2 regions of the Pseudoroseomonas sp. WGS1072 genome follow, and region 1 is predicted to be linked to the other one. Evidence: riboswitches for the same ligand, from Rfam matches in the RefSeq annotation. Region 1 holds a riboswitch; the other holds the start of a gene.

Evidence for each region. Region 1 has a riboswitch for glycine ahead of gcvT (glycine cleavage system aminomethyltransferase GcvT). Riboswitches for the same ligand answer to the same signal wherever they lie in the genome.
Region 2: linked by a shared signal. The riboswitch ahead of ACF3NH_RS19145 (D-amino acid dehydrogenase) and the one ahead of gcvT (glycine cleavage system aminomethyltransferase GcvT) in region 1 are both predicted to bind glycine.

Annotation. Positions count from the first base shown of each region.
Region 1 covers NZ_JBMPSU010000001.1:2,294,949-2,298,338, reverse strand. The annotation lists gene gcvP (aminomethyl-transferring glycine dehydrogenase) at 1-167, opposite strand, end outside; gene gcvH (glycine cleavage system protein GcvH) at 191-568, opposite strand; gene gcvT (glycine cleavage system aminomethyltransferase GcvT) at 580-1,677, opposite strand; glycine riboswitch at 1,727-1,821, opposite strand; glycine riboswitch at 1,825-1,915, opposite strand; gene ACF3NH_RS10915 (transglycosylase SLT domain-containing protein) at 2,073-2,765, shown strand; gene ACF3NH_RS10910 (YncE family protein) at 2,840-3,390, shown strand, end outside.
Region 2 covers NZ_JBMPSU010000002.1:219,352-222,741, forward strand. The annotation lists gene ACF3NH_RS19140 (hypothetical protein) at 1-98, opposite strand, end outside; gene ACF3NH_RS19145 (D-amino acid dehydrogenase) at 211-1,455, opposite strand; glycine riboswitch at 1,525-1,619, opposite strand; glycine riboswitch at 1,623-1,728, opposite strand; gene rfbD (dTDP-4-dehydrorhamnose reductase) at 1,792-2,676, opposite strand; gene ACF3NH_RS19155 (HU family DNA-binding protein) at 2,953-3,255, shown strand; gene nthA (nitrile hydratase subunit alpha) at 3,380-3,390, shown strand, end outside.

The DNA of each region.
Region 1 (3,390 bases):
TGGCCGCGGATGGCGGCGGGCACGGTCCGCTCGGCCAGCGCCTCGAGACTCTCGGCGCCCACCAGCTTCAGCATCTCCGCCACCTCGGCCGCGGAGGGCCCGATATGGCGGCTGCCGAAGGCCGCGTGGTCCTCGAGCCGGTTCAGCTCGTCAATGGCGCTGCTCATGCCCGCTCCCCTTCCGCGTCCGCTCAGGCTTCGCTGTCGACGAAGGCCTGGTAGGCCTCGGCATCCATCAGCGCATCCAGCTCGGAGGGGTCGGCCACCTCCATCCTGAAGAACCAGCCCTCCGACTGCGCGGCGCTGTTCACCATGGCCGGGTCGTCGGCCAGCGCGGCGTTGCTCTCGGTGATGGTGCCACCGACCGGGGCATAGACGTCGGACGCCGCCTTCACGCTCTCCACCACGGCGACGGCGTCGCCCGCCGCCACCTGCCGCCCGGCCTCGGGCAGGTCGACGAAGACCACATCGCCCAGCGCGGTCTGCGCGTGGTCGGTGATGCCGATGGTGGCGATATTGCCGTCCAGCCGGACCCATTCGTGGTCGCGGGAGAATTTCAGCTCGGCCATGGTGGCGGTCCTTATCGGGCGTAACGGTGAGGGATGAAGGGGGTGGCGGCGACCTGGGCGGGAATCGCCCTGCCGCGCACCATCAGTTCGAGCGCCGTGCCGTCGGCGGCATGGCCACGCGCCACATAGCCCATGGCGCAGGGGCCGTTCAGCGAGGGGCCGAAGGTGCCGCTCGTCACCTCGCCCACCGTCTCGCCGCCAACCGCGATGGCGGTGTGGGCGCGGGCCGGCTGGCGGCCCTCGGGCAGGATGCCGACGCGCAGCCGCGCCGGACCGTTCTCCAGTTCCTCGCGAACGCGCGCGGCGCCGGGGAAGTTCCACTCCGTGCGGCGGCGCTTGCCGATGGTCCAGGTCAGGCCGGCCTCGACCGGGCTGGTCGTCTCGTCGATGTCGTTGCCGTAGAGGCAGAGCCCGGCCTCCAGCCGCAGCGAATCCCGCGCGCCCAGCCCGGCCGGGGCGGCTCCCGGCAGGGCCAGCAGGGCGCGGGCCAGGATCTCGGCCCGGTCGGCGGCGACGCTGATCTCGACGCCGTCCTCGCCGGTATAGCCGCTGCGGCTGACCAGGACGGGGATGTCGCCGATGCGGGTGGCGGCCACGCCCATGAAGGGCAACGCCGCCACATCCGGCGCCAGCGCCGCCAGGGCGGGCACCGCCGCCGGCCCCTGGAAGGCCAGCAGGGCACGGTCCGGCAGGCGGTTCAGCGTGACGCCGGCGGGCAGCGCGGCCTCGATGGCGGCGCAGTCCACATCCTTGCGGCTGGCGTTGAGCACCAGGAACAGCCGGTCCCCGAGATTGGCGACCATGAAATCGTCGAGGATGCCGCCGGCCTCGGTGGTCAGCAGGCCGTACTTCTGCCGCCCCGGCTTCAGGATCCGCACATCGGCGGGCGTCAGCCGCTCCAGCGCCTCCGCCGCGCCCTCGCCCCGGAGCTCCGCCTGGCCCATATGCGAGACATCGAACAGCGTGGCGCCGCGCCGCGTCGCCAGATGCTCGGCCAGGATGCCCGCCGGGTACTGCACCGGCATGGCATAGCCGGCGAAGGGCACCATCCGGGCGCCGAGCTCACGGTGAAGGGACGCCAGGGGCGTTTCAAGCAGGGTCTCGGCCACGGAACCTCCAGCGCCGCGCTCGCGCGTGGCGGGTCAGGGTTGTGGCCCCCCTCTGTCCGATGACCTGAGAGATTCAGCGCGGGCGTTGCGCGCCTTACTCCGTCGGTGCCATTGCCTGTCGCCAGGCGCCGGGCTTTCCAGAGGCCCCTTCCCCACGCGGCCCTTTGTGCCTGAGCGTTTCCGGGGGCCGGTTGCGCCTTCGGCGATGGCATGCGCCACTCTCTCCCGCGTGGGATCAGCGGGTCAGGCCCTCATGCCCGAGCGCGGAGCGCCGCGCAAGCGGGGATCGCGCGGCGCGGCGGCCCGCGCCGCCCTCCGGCCACGCCCGGCCCCCGCCACACCTCCCCCCCCCGCCACGCTTGACCCGGGTGCGCGCCGCAAGGCATCTGCTGGCCATGCGCCTCCTGCCGCTCCTGCTGGCCCCGTTGCTCTGCCTCGCTTTCAGCGCCGGCCCGGCCCGGGCGCAGCGCGCCGCCGCGGACTGGCAGCTTTGCCGCCAGGCGATCGCGGCGGAGGAGCCGGGCTCCGGCCTGCCGCCCGGCCTGCTCGGCGCCATCGCCCTGGTGGAAAGCGGCGGCACCGACCCTTCCGGCCGCCCGGCCTCCTGGCCCTGGACCTGGAACGCCGCCGGTGAGGGCTTCACCGCGCCGAGCAAGAACAGCGCCATCGCCGCCGTCGCCGCGCGGCTAGCCGGGGGCACCCGCTCGATCGACATCGGCTGCATGCAGGTGAACCTGATGCACCACCCCCAGGCCTTCGCCAGCCTGGAGGAGGGCTTCGAGCCGCGCGCCAATGTCCGCTACGCCATCCGCTTCCTGCGCAGCCTCTATGCCGCGCATGGCGACTGGGGCCGGGCCATCGCGCGCTACCATTCGGGCGAGGCGGAGCGCGGCCTGGCCTATAGCCGCCGGGTCGCCATGGCGCGGCTCGGCGCCGGTTGGGGCCGCGGCGGGCAGGTGCCGCTGCCGGCGCGGCTGGGCCAGGGGCTTTGCGCGCCCGGCCTGCGCCCGGCCCTCGCGCTGCCGAAGCGGCTGGCGCCGAACCAGCCGCTGCGCCAGCCCAGGCTGGTCTGCCGCCGGGGCGGGTAAGGCCGGCTCCCGCTTGAAAATGATTATCATTATCGTATAGGCACACCGCGCCATCCGGCGCCGGAGGACCCATCATGCCGCAGCCTTCCCACCCGTTCCCGCTGACCCGCCGCCACGCCCTCGGGCTGGGCGCGGCCGGCCTGCTGGCCCCGCTGCTGGGTGCGCGCCCGGCTCTGGCGCAGCGCCTGGCCACCCGGCAGGAGCTGGCCCCGCACCTCTACGAGCTGGCCTACAGCCCGCGCCAGCGTGCCCTCTTCGTCGCCTCGGCTGGCGGCTTCAGCGAGGGCGCCCCGCCGAGCCGCGTCTTCCGCCTGGACCCGCAGACGCTGGCGGTGCAGGCCGAGATCCCGCTGCCGCTGAAGGGCTTCGGCGTGATCCTCGACGACGCGGCCGGCCGGCTCTATGTCAGCCACGCGATCGACGGCGCGGTCAGCGCCATCGACGTCGCGGCGAACAGCGTGGTCGGCACGCTGACCCTGGCGCCGAAGGTGCGCGGCGAGGACGGCAAGGAGGAGGCCCCCTACGGCTTGCGCCGCCTGGCCCTCGACCCGGCCCGCGGCCGCCTCTACCTCGCCGGCCTGTCGCTCAAGGAGGGCGTGCTCTACGTCGTGGACACCAGGGCGCT
Region 2 (3,390 bases), on a different contig from region 1:
TCCTGGCCGCAGGCGCAGAGGAGATGCAGCGCATAGCCATGCGCGTAGTAGAGCGGCGTGGTGGGGTCGGGCGCCGCCGCGAGGACAGGAAGGCTCATGCGCCGCAGGCTAGCGGGACGGTCACGAGATGCGTCAAGCGATTGATTCGCCTCAGGAGTCGCGGAGGAGTCCGGCGTGCCTCACAATCCCGCGAGACGCGGCCCGGCCGCCTCAGGCGGCGATGTTGCGCCGCGCCTCCTCGCCGATCGCCTCGGCCACCATCTGCGCCGTCGCGGCGGAGAGGGTCCAGCCGAGATGGCCATGGCCGGTGTTGTAGAAGACGCCCGGACGACTGCCGCGGCCGATGCGCGGCATCATGCCCGGCGTCATCGGGCGCAGCCCCGCCCAGGGGACGCTGCGCGCCGTGCTGACCTCGGGGAAGAGGTCGCGCACCCAATCGACCAGGGGCCGGACGCGGTCGGCGCGGATGTCGCGGTTCTCGCCGTTGAACTCGGCCGTGCCGGCGACGCGGAAGCGGTCGCGGCCCAGCCGGCTGGTGACGATCTTGGTGGCGTCGTCCAGCAGGCTGACCTGGGGCGCGGCGTCCTGGCTCCGCGCATCGTCCAGGTGCACGGTGATGGAATAGCCCTTCACCGGATAGACGTTGACGCGGTCGCCCAGCAGCGCGGCGAAGCGGCGGCTGGCGATGCCGGCGCAGACCACGAGGCGGTCCACCACCTCCACGCCGCCCGGCACGCCCCGCCCGGCCTTGTCCCAGGCGATCTCGATGCCGCGCGCGGTGTGGGTGATGCGGCTGACCTCGGCCTCGGCGACGAAGCGGGCGCCATGGCGCTGGCAGGCCTCGGCCAGGCCGCGGGTGAACTTGTGGATGTCGCCGGTGGAATCCGAGGGCGTGAAGAATCCGCCGTAATAGGTGCCCTGCAGCGCCGGCTCGATGGCGCGCATCTCCTCCGGCGTCACGGCGCGGCGGTCGAGCCCGCCCTCGGTCAGCAGCGCGTTGGTGCGCTGCGCCGCCTCGAAGCCCGGCCGGTCGCGGTAGATGTGCAGGATGCCGCGCCGCTCCAGGTCGAAGTCGATGCCCTCCAGCGCGGCGATGTCGAAAAGGTGCCTGCGCGCCGCGATGGCCAGGCGCGTGGTCTCGATCGTATGGGCGCGGTAGTGGCGGATCTGTCCCAGGAACTCGCCCATCCAGCTGTACTTGTGCCAGCCGGGGCGGGGGTTCAGCAGCAGCGGCGCATCCTGCCGCAGCATCCACTTCATGCCCTTCAGCACCGTCGCCCAGCTGTTCCAGACCTCGGCATTGCTGGCCGAGAGCTGGCCGCCATTGGCGAAGGAGGTCTCCATCGCGGCATAGCGGTGCCGGTCGAGCAGCACCACCTGGTGGCCGCGTTGCAGCAGGGCATAGGCGGTGGTCACGCCGGTGATCCCGGCGCCGATGATGGCGATCTTGCTCATGGGTCGAGCCGTCTCCGTGAGGATGGCGCGGCAGCGCGGTGCGGTCCTCGGCCGCGCCCGTCTGCCCCCATCTGTCACGGTGCCTGAGAGCTTAACCCGGCGCGCCGGGATATCCCCTTCGGCGGGCGGTGCCGGGGCCATGCCCGGTCCGCCTCTCTCCAGATCGTCCTCGCCCTGCAGTCCGGGTGCCTGAGAGTTTCCTGGGGGGTTGCTCCGTCGGCGGCGGCATGGCGCCTCTGACGAGGGCCTGCCGCGCTCTCCTGCCTGGCTTCGGCGGACGCGGCGCAGGGTGGCAAAGCCGCGCCGGCGCCGTCAAGCACAATCGGCCCTCCCGCCTCAGCGGGGCAGCAGCACCTCCAGCGCGGCGGCCAGCGAGCGGCGCCAGTCCGCCGGCTCGATGCCGTGCACCCGGCCGATCCGCCCGCAATCCAGCCGGCCATCGGCCGGGCGCCGCGCCTTGGTCGGATACTCGGCGGTGGTGATGGCCTTCAGCGCCGGCACCCTGGCGCCGCGTTCCGCCGCCTGGGCGAAGATCTCGGCGGCGAAACCGTGCCAGGTGGTCCAGGGCGCGCCGGTCAGGTGGAACAGGCCGAAGGCCTCGTCGCCGGCCCCGGCGGCGGCCAGGCGCGGCAGCATCCGGGCGATGGCCTCCGCCAGGTCGGCGGCGAAGGTGGGCGCGCCGTGCTGGTCGGCGACGACGCTGAGCGTCTCCCGCTCGGCGCCGAGGCGCAGCATGGTCTTGAGGAAGTTGTTGCCGTCGGCGCTGCAGACCCAGGCGGTGCGCAGGATGGCGGAGCGGGGATTGGCGGCCAGCACGGCCTCCTCCCCGGCGCGCTTGGAGGCGCCATAGACACCGGCCGGGCTGGCGGCGTCGGTCTCGACATAGGGGCTGCCCTTCAGCCCGTCGAAGACATAGTCGGTGGAGACATGCACGAAGGGCAGGCCGCGCCGGGCCGCGGCCTCGGCCAGCAGGGCCGCGCCGGTCGCGTTGATGGCATAGGCCAGGTCGCGCTCGTCCTCGGCGCGGTCCACCGCCGTGTAGGCGGCGGCGTTGATGACGACCTCCGGCGCCGTGTCGGCCACGGCGCGGGCGATCGAGGCCGCGTCCGTCAGGTCCAGCTCGGGCGCCTCCAGGGCGGTGACCTGGTGCCCGTCCCGCGGCAGGCGGCGGGAGAGCGCCAGGGCGAGCTGGCCGGTGCGGCCGGCGACGAGGATCCGCATCAGCGGGCGGAGCCCTGGCGACGATGAAGGGGGTGAACCGGCATTCTCTGTCTCCCTGTCTCTCCCCGTCTTCTAGGCCGGGCCCGCCGCGCCGCCCAGCCCGCCGCTGCGGGTCCCGGCCCGCCCGGGGATGACAGGAGCGTCATTTTCGGGCCGTCCCGCCAAAAAACCTGTGGAAGGCGGGGCTTCGCGGGCCTTCCGGGCCGGGCGCGCGCTTGACCGGCCACGGGCGGTTGTGTCTCTCCTCGGGCATTACCACCAAGTCGGAGTGACGCCTTGACCGAAGATACCCGCCCGCTGAGCCGCCAGGATCTGATCGATTCCGCCGCCGCCGCCACGGGCCTGCCCAAGACCCAGGCCGATGCGGTGCTGAAGGCCGTGCTGTCGACCCTGGGCGACACCCTCGGGGCCGGGCGCGAGGTTCGCCTGGCCGGGTTCGGCTCCTTCGCGGTGAGCGAGCGCGCCGCCCGCCAGGGCCGCAACCCGGCCACCGGCGAGGTGGTGGAGATCGCCGCCAGCCGCACCGTGAAGTTCAAGCCGGCCAAGGATCTCAAGAGCCGCCTCGGCGAGGCCGGCTGACGGCGCGCGGCGGAGGCCTCCGGGTGCTCCGCCGCCCCTGACATTTCCGGCCCCGCCCCCTCCGGTCTTGACCCCTTCGGCGCCCGGCGGAATGGTGTCGTGTCCCCAGGCAGGGAGAGCGGCGATGAGCGGGCC